Regions from separate parts of the Paracoccus sp. 22332 genome, predicted to be linked through region 1. Evidence: riboswitches for the same ligand, from Rfam matches in the RefSeq annotation. Region 1 holds a riboswitch; each other region holds the start of a gene.
What was found. Region 1 has a riboswitch for cobalamin ahead of ACTJI6_RS01465 (DUF1636 domain-containing protein). Riboswitches for the same ligand answer to the same signal wherever they lie in the genome.
Positions count from the first base shown of each region.

Region 2: another riboswitch for cobalamin. It lies ahead of ACTJI6_RS12470 (ABC transporter substrate-binding protein); the one in region 1 lies ahead of ACTJI6_RS01465 (DUF1636 domain-containing protein).
Region 3: another riboswitch for cobalamin. It lies ahead of ACTJI6_RS14910 (TonB-dependent receptor plug domain-containing protein); the one in region 1 lies ahead of ACTJI6_RS01465 (DUF1636 domain-containing protein).

Region 1 covers NZ_JBQEOI010000001.1:297,331-305,272, reverse strand. Annotated here, with positions in the region: gene truB (tRNA pseudouridine(55) synthase TruB) at 1-374, opposite strand, end outside; gene ACTJI6_RS01485 (phosphodiester glycosidase family protein) at 441-1,196, opposite strand; gene rbfA (30S ribosome-binding factor RbfA) at 1,186-1,602, opposite strand; gene dapB (4-hydroxy-tetrahydrodipicolinate reductase) at 1,680-2,516, shown strand; gene ACTJI6_RS01470 (HIT family protein) at 2,516-2,953, shown strand; cobalamin riboswitch at 3,201-3,405, shown strand; gene ACTJI6_RS01465 (DUF1636 domain-containing protein) at 3,523-3,873, shown strand; gene cobW (cobalamin biosynthesis protein CobW) at 3,874-4,905, shown strand; gene cobN (cobaltochelatase subunit CobN) at 4,907-7,942, shown strand, end outside.
Region 2 covers NZ_JBQEOI010000010.1:6,173-14,114, reverse strand. Annotated here, with positions in the region: gene ACTJI6_RS12490 (methanol/ethanol family PQQ-dependent dehydrogenase) at 1-238, opposite strand, end outside; gene ACTJI6_RS12485 (protein moxZ) at 564-1,046, shown strand; gene ACTJI6_RS12480 (LapD/MoxY N-terminal periplasmic domain-containing protein) at 1,046-2,431, shown strand; gene ACTJI6_RS12475 (response regulator) at 2,428-3,099, shown strand; cobalamin riboswitch at 3,196-3,387, shown strand; gene ACTJI6_RS12470 (ABC transporter substrate-binding protein) at 3,484-4,494, shown strand; gene ACTJI6_RS12465 (FecCD family ABC transporter permease) at 4,491-5,528, shown strand; gene ACTJI6_RS12460 (ABC transporter ATP-binding protein) at 5,525-6,295, shown strand; gene ACTJI6_RS12455 (pseudoazurin) at 6,307-6,738, shown strand; gene ribB (3,4-dihydroxy-2-butanone-4-phosphate synthase) at 7,264-7,942, shown strand, end outside.
Region 3 covers NZ_JBQEOI010000015.1:63,726-71,667, forward strand. Annotated here, with positions in the region: gene parA (ParA family partition ATPase) at 1-592, shown strand, start outside; gene ACTJI6_RS14895 (ABC transporter ATP-binding protein) at 589-1,329, opposite strand; gene ACTJI6_RS14900 (FecCD family ABC transporter permease) at 1,326-2,312, opposite strand; gene ACTJI6_RS14905 (ABC transporter substrate-binding protein) at 2,309-3,118, opposite strand; gene ACTJI6_RS14910 (TonB-dependent receptor plug domain-containing protein) at 3,105-4,943, opposite strand; cobalamin riboswitch at 5,075-5,264, opposite strand; gene ACTJI6_RS14915 (NAD-dependent deacylase) at 5,294-5,971, opposite strand; gene ACTJI6_RS14920 (hypothetical protein) at 5,976-6,278, opposite strand; gene ACTJI6_RS14925 (heavy-metal-associated domain-containing protein) at 6,433-6,618, opposite strand; gene ACTJI6_RS14930 (HAD family hydrolase) at 6,656-7,393, shown strand; gene ACTJI6_RS14935 (DMT family transporter) at 7,386-7,942, shown strand, end outside.

The sequences.
Region 1 (7,942 bases):
GAAAAGGCGGGCGGCACCTGCATGATGTCGCCGATGAACGCGGGCAGCGCGGCCAGAATCGCGGCGCGATCGGGGCGGGCGTCCGACCGGCGCACGACCTGACCCGAGGCGTCGTCGGTCGTCGTCTCGGCCCCCCAGTTGACCGTGAAGTCATAGCATTTCAGCGCGTCGGTGATGGTGGCGACGGTCTTGGTCGCCTCGCCCAGGGCCACGGCCAGGACGCCTGTCGCATCGGGGTCCAGCGTGCCCGCATGACCCGCCTTCTTCGCATCCAGCGCCCAGCGGACCTTGGCGACCACCGCGGTCGATCCGACCCCGGCGGGCTTGTCCACGATCAGCCAGCCATTGATGTCGCGGCCCTTCTTGCGTGCCATGGGATCCCCTTGCAAACGGAAGGCGGCGGCATAGCCAGCCGACCGCGCAAGGTCAACCGGCCCGGTTCACTCGGCGCCGTCCACCAGCCCGATGATCGGCCCCAGCGAGCGCCCGAAATCCGCCCGGTTCACCCTTGGCGCATAGAGCCTGCTGATCGACCCGTCGAAATACAGCGCGTCGCGCACCCCCAGGCCGTCGCGGAACAGCCGCCCGAATTCATGGAAGGTGACGGCCCGGTCGGAAATCGCGAACCACGCGGTCTGACCGTCCGGCGACACGCCGACGCCGTTGCGGATATAGCGGCTGTCGGAATCGACCAGAAAGCGCGGGTGCAGGTCGCCGTCGATGACCAGCATCGGCCCGGATTGCGTGGCAAGGCGGCAGTCGGGGCGCGCGGCGGCAAAGGCGCGGCTTTCGATCACCTGGAAGGGACGCGCGCCGCCGGTGCAGAAGACGCCGTTCGGCAGCATCCCGAAATTGTCGCGGCTTTCCCCGGTGACGATGGGTTGCAGTTCGATCCCGTCGATGACCAGCAGGCCCACGGGGCGATAATCGGCGTGATACATGCCCGCGTTCATGGCGAAGGACAGGCGCTCGCCCTGGCGCAGCGTGGCGCGGACATTGGCGAAATTGCGCAGCGGCTGGCCGTCCTGCCCGTCCTGCCACAGGCGCAGGGCGGGCTCCTGCGCGGCGGAAACCTCGCAGACGACATAGCCCTGGCCGTCATGGGTCATCCGCCCGCAGCCGTCCGCCGCCGCCGGGATCGCCCAGGCCAGCAGCATCCCGACCGCCACCCCAAAGGGGCGCAGGTCAACCGGCATCGTCGTCCGCGCCGCCTTCCACATCGCGGCGGACGCGTTCGTCGGCGAACAGGCGGCGGGTGTCGTCCATGCGGTCGAAGGTCTCGTCCAGCTGGAAGCGCAGCTGCGGCGCGTATTTCAGCGTCATCGCCTTGGCGACCAGGTGGCGCAGTTCGGGCGCGTTGCGGCGCAGGGCGGCCAGCGCGTCCTCGGCATCGTGGCCGCCGAGTGGCAGCACATAGGCGGTGGCCACCTTCAGGTCGGGCGAGGTGCGGACCTCGCCCACGGTGATCGAATGGCGGTTCAGATCCGGGTCATGCACGTCGGCGCGCAACAGCACGTCCGACAGGGTGCGGCGGATCAGTTCGCCCACGCGAAGCTGGCGCTGCGAGGGGCCGGGGCCATGGGAAAAACGGTTCTGTGCCATATGTCCCGATGTAGGGGGTCGCGGGCCGCGCCGCAACGGGATATGACGCGGCAAACCCCGCGAAAGGAGGCCCCGCCATGAGCGATCTGCAGAACACCGACGCGCCCGCCCTGCCGGGGATCGTCGTCACCGGCGCATCCGGGCGGATGGGGCAGATGCTGATCCGGCTGATCGCGGACAACCCCGAGGTGCGGCTGGCGGGCGCCCTGGAACGGCCCGGCCATGCCTGGATCGGCCAAGATGTGGGCGAATGCATGGGCGGCGCGCCCCTGGGTGTCGCGGTCAGCGACGACGCGGTGACGGTGATCGCGCAGGCGCAGGCGGTGATCGATTTCACCGCGCCCACAGCGACCGTGGCATTCGCCGAACTGACCGCGCAGGCCCGTGCGGTGCATGTGATCGGCACAACCGGGCTGGAACAGGCGCATCTGGATTACCTGAAGGCCTGCGCCCGCCACGCGCCGATCATCCGCGCAGGCAACATGAGTCTGGGCGTCAACCTGCTGGTCGGCCTGACCCGCAAGGTCGCCGCCGCCCTGGGCGAGGACTGGGACATCGAGGTGGTCGAGGCCCATCACCGCATGAAGGTCGACGCGCCCTCGGGCACCGCGCTGATGCTGGGAGAGGCCGCCGCCGAAGGGCGCGGCAAGACGCTGGCCGACCTGCGCACGCCGGCGCGCGAAGGGATAACCGGCGCGCGGGCGCCGGGATCCATCGGCTTCGCCGCCATCCGCGGCGGCGACGTGGTGGGCGAGCATGACGTGATCTTCGCGGGCGAAGGCGAACGGATCGTGCTGCGCCACCTGGCGACCGACCGGGCGATCTTCGCACGCGGCGCCATCCGCGCGGCGATCTGGGGCCAGGACAAGGGGCCGGGCGAATACGACATGCAGGACGTGCTGGGGCTGAACTGATGGCCAGCGAAGATTGCCTGTTCTGCCGGATCGCGGCGGGCGGCCTGCCTGCCCATGTCCTGCACGAGGACGACCATATCCTGGCCTTCCTGGACCTGTATCCGGTGCGGCCGGGCCACACCCTTGTGATTCCCAAGGCGCATCATGTCTGGTTCGAGGATCTGCCCCCCGACCTCGCGACCCGCATCACAACCTGCGCGCAGGGCCTGGCCCGCGCGATGAAGCGGCTCTATGGCGTCCCGCGCGTGTCGATGCTTTATACCGGCATCCATGTCGCCCATGCCCACGCCCATGTCGTGCCGATGCACCATGTCCATGACGTGACCTCGCTGGCCTATCTGGGCGAGGGGCCCCAGGGCTTCACCGCCCCGCCGCAACTGCCGCCCGAGGAGATGGCGCGGATCGCCGGCGACCTGAAGGCGGCGTTGCGGGCCTAAGCCCCGAACCCGATCAGGATATTGATCGACGTTCACCCTTCTGATTCGCTCCATGCTTGTCATGGGGGGACGGAGAATGGCGTCAGGATTTGGGCTTGGACGGCCATCGAGCCGTTGTTGCCGCGCAACCAGCCGGGGACGTGGCGGGGGCCGCCGGTTTCGGTCCTGGTTCGGCGCTCTACCAGCCGGGCCGCGCAACGCCGAACGGGAACGCCGCGACCTCGCTTGACTTGGGGGACGGTTCGTGGCTTGGCTGGCGGTGCTGGTTCCTGCCTGTGGCAGGCGAAGAGGGAATGCGCCAGGCCACCCGGCCCAAGCGCAGCCGCCCCCGCGACCGTGACCGGAGAGGATGTCCACCGCCACTGGCCCCCAAGCCGGGAAGGCAGGACAGCCGCCAGGGCCAGTCCCTGACATCCGCAAGCCGGGAGACCTGCCAGCACCCGCCCCGGAAGGGGCCGTGAAACGCGCGCGACCGGGGTGATGTCGCTGTGCCGGATGGTCCTGGCCCATGGCCGACGACCCTTTGGCCCGTCCATCCCGCCGCCACAAGGCATCTGGCCGGAGGGGCCGTGGCTGAGACATATGAACTGGTGGTCTGCACCACCTGCCGCCTTCCGGGGGCCGACCCCCAGGCCGAACGCGACGGCCGTCGCCTGTCCGACGCCCTGGCCGCCGCCGGGATCGGCCATCGGCGGCAGGAATGCCTGTCCGCCTGCGCGCGCGGCTGCGCCGTGGTGCTGCGCGGGGCGGGACGCTGGACCTATGTCCAGGGCGCGCTGGATCCCGACCGCGACTTGGACGACCTGATCGCCATGATCCGCGCCTATGCCGCGTCCGACGACGGCGTGGTGCCCTGGCGCGACCGCCCCCCCGTCATCCGCAAGAACACCATCGCCCGCATCCCGCCGCAGGAGGCCTGAATGTCGCTTGAGAAAACCCCCGTCACCATCGTCACCGGATTCCTGGGGGCCGGAAAGACCACGCTGATCCGGCACCTGCTGCAACATCCCGGCGGGCGGCGGCTGGCGGTCCTGGTCAACGAATTCGGCGACGTGGGCGTGGATGGCGACCTGATCCGCGACTGCGCCGACGCCAATTGCCCCGAGGCGAATATCGTCGAACTGACCAACGGCTGCATCTGCTGCACGGTGGCCGACGAATTCATCCCATCGATCCAGCGGCTGATGGCGATGGACCCGCGCCCCGATCACATCGTCATCGAGACATCCGGCCTGGCGCTGCCCAAGCCGCTGTTGAAGACCTTCGACTGGCCCGACCTGCGTTCGCGCATCACCATCGACGGGGTGATCGCGGTGGCCGACGCCGAGGCCGTGGCGGCGGGCCGCTTCGCCCCCGATCCCGCCCGGCCCGGCAATGCCGATACGGGCGACGGCGCGGATGCCGATCACGAGACGCCGCTGTCCGAGGTCTTCGAGGACCAGATCGCCTGCGCCGACCTGGTGCTGCTGTCCAAGCCCGACCTGGCCGGCCCGGACGGCCTGGCCCGCGCCCGCGCGGCGATCGAGGCCGAGGCCCCCCGGCCGCTGCCCATGCTGCCTTTGGCCGAAGGCGTCATCGACGCCCGCGTGGTCCTGGGCCTGGGTGCCGCGGCCGAGGACGGGTTGGACGCCCGCCCCTCGCACCATGACGGGGCCGAGGATCACGACCATGACGATTTCGACACCATCGTCGTTGACCTGCCGGAACAGGCCGATCCCGACGCGCTGGCGGACAGGATCCAGGCGTTGGCCAGCCGCCGGAACATCCTGCGCGTCAAAGGCCATGTCGCGGTCTCGGGCAAGCCTCTGCGGCTGCTGGTGCAGGCGGTGGGGCCGCGTGTCCGCCATCAGTTCGACCGCCCCTGGGGCGACCGGCCCCGGCGCGGACGGCTGGTGGTGATCGCCGAAAAGGGCGACATCGACCGCGCCGCCATCGAAGCCGCGCTTTCCTGACATGCACGTCCTGTTCCGCGAAACCCACGGGCTGGAGGAAGCAGCCGCGCCGCGCGATCTGGGGCAGACGCCCGCAGATCTGGTGCTGCTGTCCTTTTCCGACAGCGACCTGGGCGCCTTCGCGGCGGGATGGCACCGGGGGCGGACCTCGCTGCCCTCGCTGCGGCTGGCGAACCTTGCGGGGCTGACGCATCCGCTGTCGGTCGATACCTATATCGAGCGCACCCTGTCGCAGGCCAGGGGCATCCTGGTCCGGCTGATCGGCGGGGCATCCTGGTGGTCCTATGGGGTGGAACAGCTGTCCCGGCTGGCCCGGCGGAACGGCATCGCCCTGGCCGTTCTGCCTGCGGACGGCCGCCCGGACGAGGCGCTGGACCGGGCCTCGAACCTGCCGCCGTCGACGCTGCGGCGGCTGACCGCGCTGTGCGATGCGGGCGGAGAGGTCGCGGCGCAGGCGGCGCTGGCCCAGCTTGCGCTGGCCGCAGGGCTGTATGCGGGGCCGGTGGCGGGGCCGAAGGCGCTGCCGCCCTTCGGGTTCTGGCATCCCGGCACGGGTCCGTCGGACGGTCCGCCCAGCGGCGATGGCCCCCTGGTGGCGATCCCCTTCTATCGCGCCTGGCTGGCGGCGGCGGATACCGATGGAATCGGCGCGCTGATCGCGGCTTTCGACGCAAGGGGCTTCCGCGCCGCGGGCCTGTTCCTGCCCAGCCTCAAGGACAGGGCCGCGGCGGACTGGCTGCGCGCCACGCTGCCCGGCCTTGCCCCGGCCGCCATCGTCAACGCCACCGCCTTTTCGGCGCGCTCGGACAAGGGATCGCCGCTGGACGCCGCCGGGGCGCCGGTCTTCCAGGTGATCCATGCGACCAACGACCGCCGCGCCTGGGCCGGATCGGATCGCGGCGTATCGCCCTCCGACCTGGCGATGCACATCGCCCTGCCCGAGGTCGACGGTCGCATCGGCGCCGGGGCGATCTCGTTCAAGGATGCCGCCGCGTGGGATTCCGACCTGCAATTCGCCCGCGCCCGGCACCGCGCCGATCCGGCCCAGGTCGCGGCCGCCGTGGACCGGGTGGCGGGCTGGCACCGGCTGTCCACGACCCCGCCCGCGCGGCGGCGCGTCGCCCTGATCCTGTCCACCTATCCCGGCAAGGCGCATCGGATGGCCCATGCGGTGGGCCTGGACGCCATCGCCTCGGCCCAGGCGATGCTGGCCGATCTGGGACAGGACGCGGGCGCGGCGCCGCTGGAACAGGCGCTTGCGACCGGCCGCATCCGCTGGCCCCTGGCGGAATACCGGCGGGCGCTGTCCCGCCTGCCGGACCCCCTGCGCCAGGCCCTGCATACGGTCCATGGCGCGCCCGAGGATGACGCGGCCATCGAAGGCGGCGCCTTCGCCTTTGCCGCGATCCGGCGCGGCAACGCGCTGATCGCGCTGCAACCCGAACGCGGCCAGCCCGCCGACCGCGAAGGCGAATACCACGACACCACCCGCACTCCGCGCCACGCCTATGTCGCCTTCTACCTGTGGCTTCAGGACCAGGCCGACGCGCTGGTCCATATCGGCGCGCATGGCACGCTGGAATGGCTGCCCGGCAAGGCCGCCGCGCTGTCGCCCGCCTGCTGGCCCCAGGCGCTGACCGGGGCGCTGCCCGGGGCGCTGCCGGTGATCTATCCCTTCATCGTCAACGATCCGGGCGAGGCGGCGCAGGCCCGTCGCAGGCTGGGCGCGGTGACGCTGGGCCACCTGCCGCCGCCGCTTGCGCCCTCGGGCACGCCCGCGCCGTTCCTGCGCCTGGAACGGCTGCTGGACGAATATTCGCTGGCCGATGGGATGGACGCCCCCCGCCAGGCCCGGCTGGTCGCCGCCATCCGGGCCGAGGCGCAATCGGCCGGGGTCGAGGACGACCTGGGCATCCCCGGCCATGCCAGCCCGGCCGAGGCGATTCCGCTGATCGACCGCTTCGTCTGCGACGTGAAGGATTCGCAATTCGCCGAAGGTCTGCATGTCTGGGGGCGCGGCACGCCCGATGGCCGGGGCTTCACGGGCGACGCGGCTTCGGCCGCCGCCGAAAAGGCCGCGCTGCTGGACGCCCTGGCGGGCCGCCGGATCGAACCGGGACCGTCGGGATCGCCCTGGCGCGGGCGCAGGGACGTGCTGCCGACCGGGCGCAATCTTTTCGGCACCGATCCCCGCGCCGTGCCCTCGGCCGCCGCCCATGCGCAGGGCGTCAGGCTGGCCGAGGAACTGCTGCGCCGCCATTTGCAGGACCAGGGCGACTGGCCGCGCGGGCTGGTGGTGAACCTGTGGGGGTCGGCCACCATGCGCACGGCGGGCGAGGAATTCGCCATGGCGCTGCACCTGGCCGGGGCGGCGCCGGTCTGGGACGACCAGTCGGGCCGCGTCACCGGATTTCAGATCGTGCCGCTGGCGCTGCTGGACCGGCCGCGCATCGACGTGACGCTGCGCGTCTCGGGCCTGTTCCGCGACGTGTTCCCCGACCTGGCCCGGCTGTTCGAACAGGCGACGGCGGCGCTGGCCCGGCGCGACGAGGCTGCCGACATGAACCCCTATGTCGCGGCGCCGTCCGGGCCGCGCGTCTTCGCCCCCGCCCCCGCCCGCTATGGCCTGGGGCTTGCGACGGGACCGTTCACCCCCGAGGCCCGGCAGGCGGCCGGAGAGGCATGGCTTGCCGCCTCGGGCCACGATGCCGAAGGCGCCCCCGCGCGCGCGATGCTTGAGGCCCGGCTGCGCGGCGCCGACGCTTTCGTCCACCTTCAGGATCTTCCCGAAACCGACCTGCTGATGGCCGAGGATTACGCCAGCCACGAGGCCGGTTTCGCCGCCGCCCTGGCCACCCTGGGCGGTCAGGCCGCCCTCTACCACCTGGACGCGACCCGCCCCGACGCCCCCCGCGCCCGCACCCTGCCCGAGGAGATCGCGCGCGTGGTCCGCGCGCGAGCCGTCAATCCCCGCTGGCTGGAATCGATGATGCGGCACGGCTTTCGCGGCGCGGCGGAAATCGCCGCCACCCTGGAC
Region 2 (7,942 bases), on a different contig from region 1:
CTGTCGAGAAGGACCAGGCCGGGCGCAGCCGGGCCACGGTTTCCTTGTTGATCTCGGTCATCTCGGAATAGTTCTGCGCGTTGTAGTCGCGCCCGGTCATGACCCAGTTCGCCGGATCCTGGGCCAGTTCCACCAATGTGTCGTTGGCGGCGGCGGGCGCCGCCAGCCCGCAGGCCAGCACGCTTGCCACGGCCAGCGGCGAGACATGCGTCATCGTCTTGCGAATTGTGCGTTTCATGTGATCCTCTCCCTATCGCGCGGCGGATCCGGTGTCGGAGCCCTCCCCTCCGGTCCCGCGCGCCTGCTGCCAGCCTTCGGCCTTTCGGCGTTCGGTCTGCCGCAAGGACGATCAGAACACCCCGCCGCGGGCGTGTCTGCGGGGAACGGTCCCCGATCTTCGCGGGGAATTTTCCCCGTTGAAGCGGGGGGAAAGTCATGGCGCGTCTCGATCGGCCATACCATTGTCCGAAGCCCGCGCAGATTGTCTCATCCCTTGGGCTGACCTAGCCTTGAAGGGCGCATCGGGCGCGGGGGCGAATCGCCCCGGACTGGGAAGGGACCGGATGCAGGTCACTGCGACACGATACCGCACCGCCGCCATGACCGCCCTGATGGCCCTGGCCCTGTCCGCCTGCCGCGAGGAAGAGCCGACACTGCCCGCCGCATCGGAACAGGTCCACCGGATGCCGGCCGAGGGGCAGGCCTGGCTGGATGCGACCGGCGACGAAGCCCCCTCGGCCTTTCTGGCCCGCGTGACCGGGCACCCCGCCTACGGGATCGCGCCGTCCCTGGACCGCGCGACGGCAGCCTATGGCGATAGCCCGCGCATGATCGCCAATCGCGCGGCCCAGCTGTGGGACGAGATCCGGCGGAAGGACGATCCGCCCATCGCCGTCGCGGCGCTGCTGGACCAGCTTGCCGCTGGCGGCGGCCCGGATCGGCCCAGCATCGGCCCGGTGATCCAGCATTATCGCGTCCTGCGCGCCCAGGGCGCCGACCACGCCGCCGCCATGCGGGCCGCCACCGCCGAAGGCCGGGTGCCGTGATGCGCTTTGAGGCCCGGATCCTGCCAGATGCCGCCGTCCCGCCCCGGATCCGGCCCTGGTCGCTGCACCGCATCGTCACCATCGTGCCCGTGGCGGTTGGGGTCATGCTCTGCGCCACGGTCGCCGCGATCATCGTCCTGAACGCCCGCATCGCCATAGACGAGGAAACCTCGTCGGCCTTCCGCACCGCCCAGGCCACGGTCGCGGTGCGGATGCCGCCGCGCTTCGCGGGTCAGGACACGATGGGCCAGGCGATGCAGCTGGCCGCCGAGATCGACGCCCTGCGCCATCTTTCCGCCTTTGTGACGGACAACCACGGCCATCCCGTGACGCCCCATGCGGAGGGCGCGGCGTTGACAGAGGACCAGGCGCCGGGCTGGTTCAGCGATCTGATGCGCCCCGAACTGCGGTCGGACCGCGTTCCGATCTCGCATTATCCCAACGTCCTGGGCTGGCTGGTCATCCAGACCGATCCCGCCGACGAAATCGCCGAGGTCTGGGAGGATTTCCGCATCATCATGCCGCTGCTGGCGCTGACCTGCGCGGCGCTGGTCGGCATGTCGATGGGTTTCAGCCGCCTGATCCTGCGCCGCCTGCGCGCGATCCAAGAGGCGCTGGGCGCGATGCGGCAGGGCGATCTGGACCGCCGCGCGCCGCCTGACCGGCTGGCGGAATTCGCGGCGCTGGCCAATGGCGTGAACGCGCTGGCCGACCACCTGACGTCGCAGCGGGCGGAAAACCGGCAACTGCAAGCCCGGCTGCTGACCCTGTCCGAGACCGAGCGCGCGAAGATCGCCTCGGATCTGCATGACGACATGGGTCCGCAGCTTTTCGCGCTGAACGCGGCGCTGTCCCAGGCCCGCGCCGCCGCGCGCGAGGTTTCGGGCCCCGGATCGGCGCAGCTTGACGATGCGCTGCGGGCGATCCTGGTCCATGCGGGCGCGGTCCGCGACACCGCCCGCACCGCGATCAACGATCTGCGCCCGATGCTGATGGGCCACGGATCGCTGCCTGAACTTCTGGGCGAACTGGTGGCCGAATTCGCCGAGATCGCGCCGGATGTGGCCATCGACCTGGATTGCGACGGACGGATCGCGGCCAGCGAGCCTGCGGAAACGGCGATCTATCGCTTCGTCCGCGAAAGCCTGCTGAACGCCGTCCGGCATGGCAAGGCCCGCCGGATCCGCATCGAGATGCGCCGGACCCAGGACCAGATCGTCACCCAGCTGCGCGATGACGGGCGCGGTCCTTCGGGGCGCGGCTCGGCCGGGGGACACGGGCTGGCCGGCATCCGCGACCGCGCGCGCGCCCTGGGCGCCGCCTTCGACCCGCCCCGCCGCGTGGGCGCCGAAACCGTCACCGAACTGAGGATGCCGCACCGATGATCGAAGCCCCGCCCCGGAAACAATCCGCCAACGGCCTGAAGCGCATCGTCATCATCGACGATCACCCCGTCGTGGTCGAAGGCTGGGGTCGCATCATCCGCCAGCGCATCCCCTGCGAGATCGTCGGCGCGGCCACCGCGCTGGAAGGCTGGCGCGCCTGGCGGGCGGCGCGGCCCGACCTGATGGTCGTCGACCTGACGCTTGGCGATCACCGGATCGCGGGGATCAAGCTGATCGACCGGCTGCGGATGCTGGACCGGGATCTGCCGATCCTGGTCTTCACCATGCATCGCAGCCCGATCCTGGCCCGCCGCGCGCTTCATGCGGGGGCCAATGGCGTCATCAACAAGGATTCGCCCTCGGACGAGATCCTGACCGCCCTGACCGAGGTGCTGGCCGGCGGCAATTATGTCGAGGGCCGGCTTGCGACGCAGATCGCGCTGATGAACCTGCCCGGCCGGCGCGGCAATGCCGCCAACCTGACCGCGCGCGAGGAAGAGATCCTGGGCCTGATCGCCGAGGGCCTGTCCTATCGCGAGATCGCCGACCGGGCCTGCATCAGCTACAAGACCGTGTCCAATGTCAGCCTGGTGCTGCGCGACAAGCTGGGCGCCTCCAGCCTGGGCGAGTTGGTGGTCAAGGGGATCCGCTATTTCGACGGCGGCTGAAAGGCATCTTTGTCACCGGGTTTGGTGCCCTTCGCGGGAATCGGGACCGACCGTCCCTTTCGACCGATAGGCGATCTTGTCAGAAAACCCGCTTCGGGCTAAGGACGGTGCGTCGGTTTCCACCCGGAATTAATAGGGAATCCGGATCCGCCCCTGGGCGACAACCGGAACTGCCCCCGCAACTGTAAGCGGTAGCCTGCCCGATCATGCCACTGGACCTCGGTCCGGGAAGGCCGGGCAAGGCGATCATCCGCCAGTCAGGAGACCTGCCGACGCAGTCTGTTCAACCCGAGCGGGTCGGCTCGGCGTGACATCGTGTTGCGGGTCGTGGTCCCCGCGCCTGTGTCCATGCCTTCCGTCCCGCCGAATGCATCGGAAGGAAGCATGATGTTGAAGCTAGCCACGGCAATCGCCGTCGCCGTTGCCCTTGCGCCCATGGCGCGGGCGGGCACCGAATACCCGTTGACCCTGACCAGTTGCGGCCATCGGGTCACCATCGACAAGGCCCCCGAACGGGTGGTCAGCGTCGGCCAGAGCACGACCGAGATCCTGTATCTGCTGGGCCTTGCCGACAAGGTGGCGGGCACCGCGCTGTGGATCAACCCGGTCCTGCCCGAATTCGCCGAAACGGATGCCAAGGTCGAACGGCTGGCTGACAACGCCCCCAGCTTCGAAAGCGTCCTGGGCAAGAATCCCGATCTGGTCGTCACCGCCTATGAATGGATGATCGGGCCGCAAGGCGCCGTCGGCACGCGCGAGATGTTCGACGATTCGCGGATCCCCAGCTGGGTCATGCCCACGGAATGCGTCGGCAAGGACAACACGCAAAGCATGGACGGCGCGCGCACGGTGATGTTCGACCCCGACCTGGTCTATCAGGGCATCGCGGAACTGGCGCGGATCTTCGATGTCGAGGAGCGCGGCGCCCAGGTCATCGCCGACCTGAAGGCGCGCGAGGCCGCCGCCGTGGACAAGGCCAGGGCGCTGAACCTGCCCGACGATGTCACGGCGGTCTTCTGGTATTCCTCGGCCGATATCGAGATCGACCCCTATGTCGCGGGCGCCTATGGCGTTCCGGGCTGGATGCTGTCCACGCTTGGGGTCCGCAACATCGTCGATTCCGCCGAGGAATGGCCGACCGTCGGCTGGGAAACCATCGCCAGCGCGAACCCGTCCTTCATCGTCGCGGCCGAGATGAACCGCCGCCGCTTTCCCGCCGACGACATCGCCGTGAAGCGCGATTTCCTGACCAGCGACCCGGTCGCCAGGGAAATGGACGCCGTGAAGAACGACCGCATCGTGACGATCGAGGCCAATGCGATGGACCCCTCGGTCCGGTCGATCTACGCCCTGGAAGCCCTGGCCCAGGCGCTGGCCGGGTTCGGCCTGAAATGAGGGATCGCGCCGTGGTGCAGGGCTGGGGATGGCTTTGGCTTGCGCCCGTGATCCTGGCCGCGGCGCTGTTCTTCGGCACGGCGGTGGGCGAGACGCGGATCCCGCTGTCGGTGGTGCTGGACGTGCTGTCGGTCAAGGCCGGCCTGTCGCAGGCCGAGGTCGGCGCCGTCGATGCCGGCGTGATCTGGCATTACCGCCTGTCGCGCGCGGTCGTGGCGGCTTGCGGCGGCGCCAGCCTGGCGCTGTCGGGGCTGATCCTCCAGGCGCTGCTGCGCAACCCGCTGGCTGAACCCTATCTGCTGGGGATTTCCGCCGGTGCCTCGACCGGGGCCGTCGCGGTCTCGGTCGCGGGGATCGGGGCGGGGATGCTGTCGATGTCGGCCGGTGCCTTTGCCGGTGCGCTGACGGCCTTCGTGCTGGTGGCGGCGCTGGCGCGGGCGGCAGGCGGCGGCACCGGCACACGCGGGGCAGGGGTCATCATCCTTGCGGGCATTGCGGGGTCGCAGATGTTCAACGCGCTGACGGCGCTGATCATCGCCCGGTCCGCCAGCGCCGAGCAGGCGCGGGGCATCATGTTCTGGCTGCTGGGCAACCTGTCGGGCGTGCGCTGGCCCGACACATGGCTGGCGCTGCCGATGGCCGGGCTGGGGCTGGGCGTGGCCTTGTGGCACGCGCGGGCGCTGGACGCATTTACCTTCGGCGCGGACAGCGCCGCATCGCTGGGCATCGGCCTGCGCCGGACGCAGGCGGTGCTGATCGGCACGGCGGCCCTGGTCACGGCGATCATGGTTTCCATCGCCGGGGCCATCGGCTTCGTGGGCCTGGTGGTGCCGCATGCGATGCGGATCCTGGTCGGTCCCCGGCATGTCCGCCTCGTCCCCGCGACCGCCCTGGCGGGGGCGGTGTTCCTGGTCGTCTCGGACGTGGTGTCGCGGATCACCATTCCGGGCCAGGTTTTGCCGATCGGCGTCATCACCGCCCTGGTCGGCGCGCCCGCCTTTGCGCTGATCATGATCCGGGGGCGGCACCGATGACCCCGGTCCTGGAAGCCATCGGCCTGTCCCGCATCGTCGGCGGACGGCAGATCGTCGCCGATGTCAGCCTGCGCGTGCAGCCGGGCGAAACGCTGGGCCTGGTGGGACCGAACGGTTCGGGCAAGTCGACGCTGCTGGGGATGCTGGCCGGGCTGATCCGGCCCACCGGCGGCGAGGTTCTGCTGGAGGGGCGGCCGATGGCCCGGATGTCCCGGCGGACGGTGGCGCGCCGCCTGGCGCTTGTCGCCCAATCGGCCGAGACCGGCGACCGCATCCGGGTCCGCGACGCGGTGGAACTGGGCCGCACCCCCTGGCTCGGCCCGCTGGAACCTTGGGGCGGGCGGCACGAGGCCGCCGTCGCCGCAGCCCTTGCCGCCGTGGGCTTGGAGGCGATGGCGGATCGCGACTGGTCCTCGCTTTCCGGGGGCGAACGCCAGCGCGTCCACATCGCCCGCGCCCATGCCCAGGAGCCCCGCGTCCTGCTGCTGGACGAGCCGACCAATCACCTGGACATCCACCATCAGATCGCGATCCTCGATCTGGTCGAGGCGATGGGCATTGCCTCGGTCATCGCCCTGCACGACCTGCACCACGCCCTGCGCTGCGACCGCGTTCTGGTGATGACGGCCGGGCGCTGCGCCGCCCTGGGCCCCCCGGCCGAGGTCCTGACCCCCGCGCTGATCCGCGACATCTTCGCGGTCGAGGCCGCGCTGATCCCCCATCCGGGCGGCGGACGCCCGGTCTTCGCCTTCCAACGTCTGTCCTGAAAGGAACCGCCATGCTGTTTCGCGCCGCCCTGCTTGCCTGCCTGCTGCCCGCCGCCACCCTGGCCGAGGTGCACGAGGTCAGGATGCTGAACCGCAACGACACCGGCCCCATGCCGTTCGAGCCGGACTATCTGGTGATCCGGCCCGGCGACACGGTGAAGTTCATCGCCACGGATCCCGGCCACAACGCCGCCACCATCGCCGGCATGATCCCAGAGGGCGGCGAGAAATTCATCGGCAAGATCAACGAGGAAATCGAGGTTACGCTGGAGGCCGAGGGCATCTGGGGCATCAAGTGTTCGCCCCATTTCACCATGGGGATGGTGATGCTGATCCAGGTGGGCGACAGGCCCGCGAGCAAGGCCGATCTGCCCGACGACCTTCCCGACGCCGCGCGTCGGCGCCTGGACGAGATCCTGGCACGCCGCGACACTGCCGAGTGAGCTGCGCCGAAGCGCGTTTGACGGGGCGACATTGCATGGCCGCAGATGGAGAAAAAGCCGTTCTTGCGGAACGTCTGTTTGTGACATCCTGAAGTGGCCTCACGGTCACCCCAAGGCGCGGCACATTGCCCGGTACGGTGGCCTGGAAACCTGTTCGACATCGCCGCCAAGTCCGAAGACGTTCGGACCGCCGATGACTGCGTGGCTTATATCGAAGGCGCGCAGAAGATTGCGGCTGAATAGGGTTCCGTCGCGCCGGCCTTCGCGGTCGGCGCAAACGCAATGTCCTGTCGCGCGCCTGCCGCGATTCCCCCAGATGCGAATACGCCCCTCCGCGCCCTCTCCCCTCGACGCGCGTCTTGTCGCATCGGTCGGCGGCTGACGGGGGTTGCACCGGGTGGGGTTGCGGTGCAGATGCAGGACAGGCCCGCGCCTGTCGATGATCGCCATGGTCGGCCGAAGCGAAAACCCGATGGTGGCGGCCAGGGTGTTGACCCGTCACCGACCCCTGTGCAGGAGCGGCGGATGACCGACGACATTCCAGGACCGGTCGAGCGTGACTGGTCCGACGCGATTTCCCCCATCGAGGACATCATCAACGAGGCCCGCAACGGCCGGATGTTCATCCTGGTCGATCACGAGGACCGCGAGAACGAGGGCGATCTGGTCATTCCCGCGCAGATGGCCACGCCCGAGGTCATCAACTTCATGGCGACGCATGGCCGGGGTCTGATCTGCCTGTCGATGACCGGCGCGCGGATCGACGCGTTGGGGCTGCCGCTGCTTGGCGCCAAGAATTCCAGCCGCCACGAGACCGCCTTCACCATGTCGATCGAGGCGCGCGAAGGCGTGACCACGGGCATCTCTGCCGCCGACCGGGCGCATACGATCGCGGTGGCCATCGACCCGGCCAGGGGCGCGGCCGACATCGCCACGCCCGGCCATGTCTTTCCGTTGCGCGCCCGCGACGGCGGCGTGCTGGTGCGCGCCGGCCATACCGAGGCGGCGGTGGACGTGGCCCGGCTGGCGGGGCTGAACCCCTCGGGCGTGATCTGCGAGATCATGAACGACGACGGCACCATGGCCCGGCTGCCGGATCTGGTGGCCTTTGCCCAGCGGCACGGATTGAAGATCGGCACCATCAGCCAGTTGATCGCCTATCGCCGCCGCCACGACAACCTGATCGCCGAACGCGGCCAGATGG
Region 3 (7,942 bases), on a different contig from region 1:
GGGCAAGACGACCCTTGCTGTCAATCTGGCCGTCAGCCTGCATGAACGCGGCCATTCGGTGGCCCTGATCGACACCGATCCGCAGGGCAGCCTGGGCCGCTGGTTCATCGAACGGATGCAGGCCCAGGGCGAGGACGAGGCGATGGATTTCTCGACCTCGTCGGCCTGGGGGGCCAGCTACGAATCCGAGAAGCTGAAAAAGCGGTTCGATTTCGTCATCATCGACACGCCGCCCAAGATCGACAGCGACCTGCGCCCGGCTTTGCGGGTGGCCGATCTGGTGCTGGTGCCGGTGGCGACCAGCCATGTCGACCTGTGGGCGACCGAGGGCGTGCTGGATCTGGCGCGACGCGAAAAGGCCCCGGTGCTGGTGGTGATGAACCGCGTGCGCCCCAACACCCGCCTCTCGGCCGAGGTCGCGCAGAAGGCCTCAGAACTGGGGGCGGAAGTGGCCGGGACGCAGGTGTCGAACCGGGTGCTTTATGCCGAAACCCTGGGCCAGGGCGTTGGCGCGCTGGAACGCGTCCGCAGCGGCCCCGCGCGGGACGAAATCGCCGCGCTGACGGACGAGGTTCTGTCGGCCATCGGCTAGACCGGCAGGATGGCGGGGCCGTCCGGCGTGTCGACCCGGCGCACGGTGATGCCGAAGGCGCGGCGCAGCAGGTCGTCGCGCAGCACCGCATCGGCCGAACCGTCCGCCAGCACCCGCCCGTCCGAGACCAGCACCAGCCGCGTGCAGAACCGCGCCGCCAGCCCCAGGTCGTGGATCGAGGCCAGGACCGTCCGCCCTTCCGCCGCCAGATCGCGGAACAGCCGCAGGCAGGCCAGTTGCTGCGCCGGATCCAGCCCCGCGACGGGTTCGTCGGCGATCAGCAGGGGCGTGTCCTGCGCCAGGGCGCGGGCGATCAGGGCGCGGTTCTGTTCGCCCCCCGACAGGCGCAGGGCGGTGCGCTTGCGGAACGCCTGCAAGCCCATGCGGGCGATGGCCGCGTCGGTGGCGATGCGGTCGATGCCGCTGCGGCCGCCGCCTGGCCAGGGGATGCGGCCCAGGGCCACCAGATCCTCAACGCTGAGCGGCCAGGCGATCTCTCGCGATTGCGGCAGATAGGCGGCGTGGCGGGCGCGCGCGCCGGGCGTCATGGCGGCCAGGCTGGAGGCGCCGGAAAAGGGGATCAGGCCAAGCGCGGCCTCCATCAGGGTGGATTTCCCGGCGCCGTTGGGACCGATCAGGCCGACGAACTCGGCCCGCTCCAAGACCAGAGAGACGCCGTGCAGCACCGGGCGGTTGCGGCGGGTGACGGACAGGCCGGACAGACGCAGGACCATCAGACGCGCCCCCCGCTGCGGGTTTTCCAGATCAGGTGCAGGAACAGCGGCGCGCCGACGATGGCGGTCAGCACCCCCAGCTTCAGGTCGCGGTCGGGAACGATCAGCCGCACGGCGATGTCGGCCCCCAGCAACAGAGCCGCGCCGCCAAGAGCCGAGGCGGGCAGCAGGGCGGACGGCCGCGCGCCGACCCAGGGGCGCAGGATATGCGGGACGACAAGGCCCACGAAGCCGATGGCCCCCGCCACGGCCGTGGCCGGGCCGACGATCAGCGCCGTGCCCGCGACCAGCCGCCAGCGCAGCGCGGCGGCGGACACGCCCATCGCCTGGGCCGCGGCCTCGCCCAAGGTCAGCGCGTCCAGGGCGCGGCGGGTGGACAGGATCAGCGCGGCGCCAAGGACCATCGGCGGCAGGGCCAGCCAGACATGCAGCATGGACCTGTCGGCCAGCGATCCCATCAGCCAGAAGACGATCTCGTTCGCGGCATAGGGGTTGGGCGACAGGTTCAGCACCAGGGCCGTGCCTGCGCCCGCGAGTGCCGAAATGGCGACCCCCGCCAGGATCAGCGTGACCGAGCCTCCGCGCGGCCCAGCCAGCGCCACCAGCAGGCTGACGCCGACCGCCGCCCCCGCAAGCGCGGCCAGGGGCAGGGCCAGGACCGCCGCCATCGACAGCCCGGTCTGGATCGCCAGCACCGCCCCAAGCGCGGCCATGCCCGAGACGCCGATCAGCGCGGGTTCGGCCAGCGGGTTGCGCAGATAGCCTTGCAGGGCGGCGCCGGTCAGGCCCAGCCCGGCGCCCACTGCGACCCCCAGGATCGCGCGGGGCAGGCGGATTTCGCGCATCACGATGGGCAGCGGGCCGTCGCCGCCCAGCACCAGGGCGCGCAGTGAATCCGTCACCGGCAATCCCGCAGGCCCGGTCAGCAGCGAGGCCAGGAACAGCGCGGCCACCAGGCCGGACAGGACGACGAACAGCCCCCTCATCGCAGCGACCCGATGGCCTGGACGATGAAGGGCGTGCCGCAGACCCAATCGCGGTCGGTCACCTGCCCCTCGGCCGGGGCGATGGCGGACAGGGCGGGGTGGTCCAGGATCGCTTCGCCCCGCGACTGGCCGGGCCATTTCGCGCCGGTGATCAGCCGGTCGGGGCGGGTCATCACCAGCAGTTCCATCGGCAGGGGGGTGGTGGTCGCGATGCCGTAATCGCCCGCCACATTGTCATAGCCCGCCGCATCCAGGATCGTCCCGGCCAGCGTCGCGCGCCCCGAGGTGAAGCCGTTCGCGTAATACAGCGCCGCGCGGCCCCGGCGGTCGGGGCTGCGCGCCTGGGCCAGGTCGGCGTCGAAGCGGTCCAGAAGATCGCGCGCGGCCTGGGGGCGGCCCAGCAGATCGCCCATGCGGAGGATTTCCGCACGGATCGCGTCCAGGCTTTCGGCGGGGGGCAGGGTCTCGACCCGGATGCCCAGGCGGCGCAGCATCGCCACCGTCGCGGTCCCGCTATAGGTGCCGGCGATCACCAGATCGGGCCGCATCAGATAGATCTCCTCGGCCCGGCCGGTGTTCTTCGCATAATCCGCCGCCCGGTCCGCCATCGGCGACATGCGCGGATCGGACGCCAGGTCGCTGACCGAGATCAGCTGGCCCGGTGCCGCCAGCAGCATCGCCAGCTGGTCGCTGCACAGGTTCATCGACACCACGCGCTGCGGCGCCGCCCCCGTTGTCTTGGAGGCGGCGGGCAGGGCGGTGGCGATCAGCGCCGCCGCCGCAAGGATCGCCCTAGAACGACGCACGCAGCCCCGCATAGATCGCCCTGCCCGCTGTGCCATAGCCGTCGACCCACTGGTAATCCTCGTCAAGGGCGTTCTCCAGCCGCAGATAGGCGGTGGCATTGTCGCGGACGGGGTGGCTGACCAGCAGGTCCACGGTGGTGAAGTCGTCCATGTCGTTCGGACGGCCCGCGACATGCTGGATCTGGATGCCCGCTGTGGTGCCGGTGGCAAGGACCGTCTCGGCCCCCAGGTTTAGGGTGCGTTCGGGCACCTTGGCCCATTCCGAATCGACCTGATTGTCGATGAAGGTATAGCTGGCGGTCAGCGCATGACCCCCGCCGAAGGCGTAGCGCCCGTCGATTTCCACCCCCCGGCGGCGGGCAGTGCCCGGCACCTGGTTATAGCCGTCGTCCGACCAGTCGGTGGTGCCGCGATCGTCCCAGCCGATCAGGTTGTTCGCCCGCAGCCAGAAGGCGGTCGCACGCAGATGGCTGTCGCCCCATTGTTTTTCCACGCCCACCTCATGGGTGCGGCTTTCCTCGCGTTCCAGCGAGGCGTTGCCATAGGGGCCGAACAGTTCGTAAAGCGAGGGCGCCCGGAAGCCGTTGCCCAGGGCGGCGCGGAACAGCAGGTCGTCGGCCGCGCGCCAGATCGCTGTCACCCGGCCCGAGGTGAAGCCGCCGAAGCGCGAATGATCGTCGCGCCGAACCGATGTCGTCACGTCGATCCGGTCGCCAAGCGCCGTGGTCGTTTCCACGAAGACGCCGTTCAGGCGGGCCTCGCCATTGCCTTGGGCTTCCTCTTTTTCCGTATCGGCGCCGAACACGGCGCGCACGCCTCCACCCAGGTCGGTTGCACCCTGCCAAGACAGTTTCGTGCGCGTGCCCACAAAGGGCGTGACGGTGCCGTTAGACCAGCTTTGCCGGTCGATGCGGTAACGCGTCAGGGCGATCTCGTGATCGACGGCGCCGGTCTGGAATTGCGCGAAGCCGCGCAGGCCATAGCTTTCGCGGTCGTTGTAGTCGTCGCCCGGCGTCCCCGTCACGTCGCCGCCGAAATCGTCGAAATCGCCGGTGCTGTCTTCCCAGAAGCCATTGAAGCCGATGGTGGCGCCGCTTTCCAGCGCATAGGCGGAATAGAAGGACAGGCGCGTCGCCTCGTATCCGTCATCCTCGAAATTGCCGTCCCGTTCGTCGCGCGCGGAAAAGCCGTCGCTGCGGATATGGCTGACCTGGAAGGCCAGGTCGGCATCGGCGCGGCGCAGGGTTGCGCCATAGCTGGCGGTCAGGGTGTCGAAGCTGCCCGCCTCGATCCCGAAATGGTGGTGCAACCCGTCTTCGGTCGGGCGCAGGGATTGCAGCGACAGCACCCCCGCCACCGCGCGCGAGCCGTACAGCGCCGATTGCGCGCCGCGCAGCAGTTCGGCCCGGTTCACGGACTGGCCGATCATTCCGCCGATGTCATAAGAAGGCTGGCCCGCGGCCGGATCCGACACCTCGATGCCGTCGATCACGACGGGCAGGTATTGCGCCGGGGCGCCGCGAAGGATCAGCGATCCCGTGGTGCCCAGCGGTCCCGACTGGCGCAGCGTCACGCCCGGCAGGCGCGACAGGCTGCGGGCCAGGGGCTGGCCCGCGCGATCTGCCAGGTCATCGGCGCCCAGCACGGAAACGGAACTGCCCGACCGGGCCAGATCGGTGGCCTCGCGGTTGGCGGTCAGGGTGATGTCGTCCAGGACGATGGCGCCGGGGGCCGCGTCCTGCGCGGCGGCGGGCAGCGCCGTGGTCAGGGCCAGGGCGGCAAGCAGGGTAATGGGCAGGGCCGGGAAAATGGGTCTTGCGGTCACGAATGACATCCTTCCAGCTATCCGGCATTCGGGCCGGGGCGCGATGCGGTTCGTCCGAAAGGATTTGGCCCGTCGGACAGCGACACCACCACGACGGAAGTTTCCGTTTCCGGCGCGCCCCTCGCACGCCGTCAGGGTGATCGCGTTCGGCAGGTCTCCTGACTTGCGGGTCACGGCTTGGCCGGGCCTTCCCGGTCCTGGGGGACCAGTGGCGTTGTCCGGCCCGGCTCTCCGCTGACAGTTGCGGGGGCAGTCGCGGAATTTCACCGCGTTCCCTTTTAACCGGGCTTGGAACCCGGAACCGAGGCATCGCCGCCATAGCCCAGGGACTGGCGCGCAGGCAAGCGCAATCAGCCCAGCGAGGCCACCCAGTCGGGCACCGTGCGGCTGGCAGGCCCGGTGATCCGCCGATGGAAATCGCGGGCGTTGGCGCTGTTGTCCAGGTTCAGTTCCACGCATTCGACACCGCCGCGCCGAGCAGCCTGGGCAAACCCCGCCGCCGGATAGACATTGCCCGAGGTGCCGATGGCCGCGAACAGATCGGCGCTTTCCAGCGCGTCCCAGATGCGTTCCATGTGATAGGGCATTTCGCCGAACCAGACGATATCCGGGCGCGTGGAAGGGCGGGCGCAGGCGGGGCAGGGGTCGTCGGGGGACATGACCGGCGGCGCGGGCCAGCGATGCCCGCAGGCCGCGCACAGCGCGCCGGTCAGGCTGCCGTGCATGTGGATGACGTGCGGGCTGCCCGCGCGTTCGTGCAGGTCGTCGACATTCTGCGTGACCAGCGTCAGGTCGTGCCGCCGCGCCAGGTCGGCCAGCGCCAGATGCGCGGCATTCGGCCGCGCCCCGGCGGCGGCCGCGCGCCGCATGTTGTAGAAGCGGTGGACCAGTTCGGGATCGGCGGCAAAGCCCTCGGGCGTGGCCACGTCCTCGACCCGGTGGTTTTCCCACAGGCCGTCGCTGGCGCGGAAGGTGGCAAGCCCGCTTTCGGCGGAAATACCTGCGCCGGTCAGGACGGTGATGCGCACGGGCTTAGCGGCAGTAAGCCTCGGCCTGGGATGCGAACCGCTTGTAGCGCGCCCAGAAGGCGTTGTCCGCGTTGGATTTCGACATCCGAACTTCTTGCGCCTCGTGCGGGTCGCGGAAGAAGGACGCGGCGCGGCGCTGATCGGACCGCGACAGGGTCTGGTTCGCGACCTGCTGGATGCAGCCGCAGAGCGGCGCATTGCCGCGTGCGCGGTCGGATCGGACGCAGGCGCTGTCGATCGGGCCGGCCATGGCCAGGGGCGCGGTCATCATGATGGCCGCGGCCGCAATGACGATGCGGTTGAGCATGAACTGTCTCCTCGGTTGCCTTGTCTGCGATGGCGGGCGCCGGTTGTCCCGGTCTGGGTGCCCATCCGCCTGCAACGGTATCAGAAAGGGTCCGCCCGCTCAATCAGGCGCTGTGCCGCAGGGCTTCGCCTGCGGCGTCAAGGCGTTGCGTCGGTCAGGCGGGGCTGACCTCGTATCCGGCGTCGCGAATCGCCTGGGCGGCGCGGCCTGCGTCCAGGCCGTCCACCGCGACGGTCTTCTGCGCCAGGTCGACCGTGGCACGTCCGCCCGCCTCGGCGATGGCGGCCTCGATGGCAGCCTTGCAATGGCCGCAGGTCATGTCGGGAACGGTGAAGGTCATGGCAATCCTTTCGGGGGTTTGACAAGCTTGCGCCAGCATGATCCTGCATGACGGCGACGGCAAGACGGGGGATGCGATGATCGAGGCCATCGGACTGGATGCCGACGACACCCTGTGGGAAAACGAGACGTTTTTCCGCGTGACCGAGGGCGAATTCGTCGCCCTGCTGGGCGATCATGCTGAAGGCGCCGACATCGCCAGCCGGTTGCTGGACGTGGAACGCGCGAACCTGGCCCGCTATGGTTTCGGCATCAAGGGCTTCATGCTGTCGATGGTCCAGACCGCCATCGAACTGACCGACGGGCGTATCGACGGCCGCGCCATCGGCCGGATCCTGGAACTGGGGCAGGAGATGCTGGCCCATCCGGTCGATTTGCTGCCGGGCGTTCCGCAGGCGCTTGATGCGCTGACGGGGCGCCGGCTGATCCTGATCACCAAGGGCGACCTGATCGACCGGGAACGCAAGATCGCCGCATCCGGGCTGGCAGACCGCTTCGACGCCGTCGAGATCATTGCCGACAAGTCGCCCGAATCCTATGCCCGTGTGCTGTTTCGCGCAGGCGTCGCACCAGACCGTTTTCTGATGGCCGGCAATTCGATGAAAAGCGACGTGTTGCCGGTCGTCGAACTGGGCGGTCACGGCGTCTTCATCCCGCATGACCTGACCTGGGTCGTCGAACATGCCGAGGCGCCCGATCATCCCCGTGCCCATCGGCTGAAGACCATCGCCGACCTGCCCGCCCTGATCGACCGGCTGGAATCCCGCCATGCATAACCTGCGCGCCGCCCTGCTGATGGTCCTGGCCATGGCCGCCTTTGCCGCCGAGGACGCGTTGCTGAAGGCCCTGTCCGGCAGCATCCCCACCGGGCAGCTGCTGGCCGTGATCGGCGTTGCAGGAATGGTCGTCTTCGGCATCTGGATCGCCGTCGGACCCGAGGGGCTGCGCCTGCGCACCCTGCTGCGCCCGCAAGTGGTCATCCGCAACCTGTGCGAGGGGGTCTGCGCGGTTACCTTCGTCACCGCGTTGGCGACCGGAGATCTGTCCATCGCCTCGGCCATCCTGCAAGCCCAGCCGCTGCTGATGACGCTGGGCGCGGCACTGTTTCTGGGCGAACAGGTGGGCTGGCGCCGCTGGCTGTCCATCGCCGTGGGCTTTGCGGGCGTGCTGTTGATCGTCAAGCCCGGCACCGCGTCTTTCGAGGTCAGCTCGATCTTCGCCGTCATCGCGGTGATGACGCTGGCCGTGCGCGACCTGATCACCCGCCGCCTGCCGCCCGAGGTCGGATCGGGTCTGCTGTCCGCCGGGGCATTCGGGTCGATGGG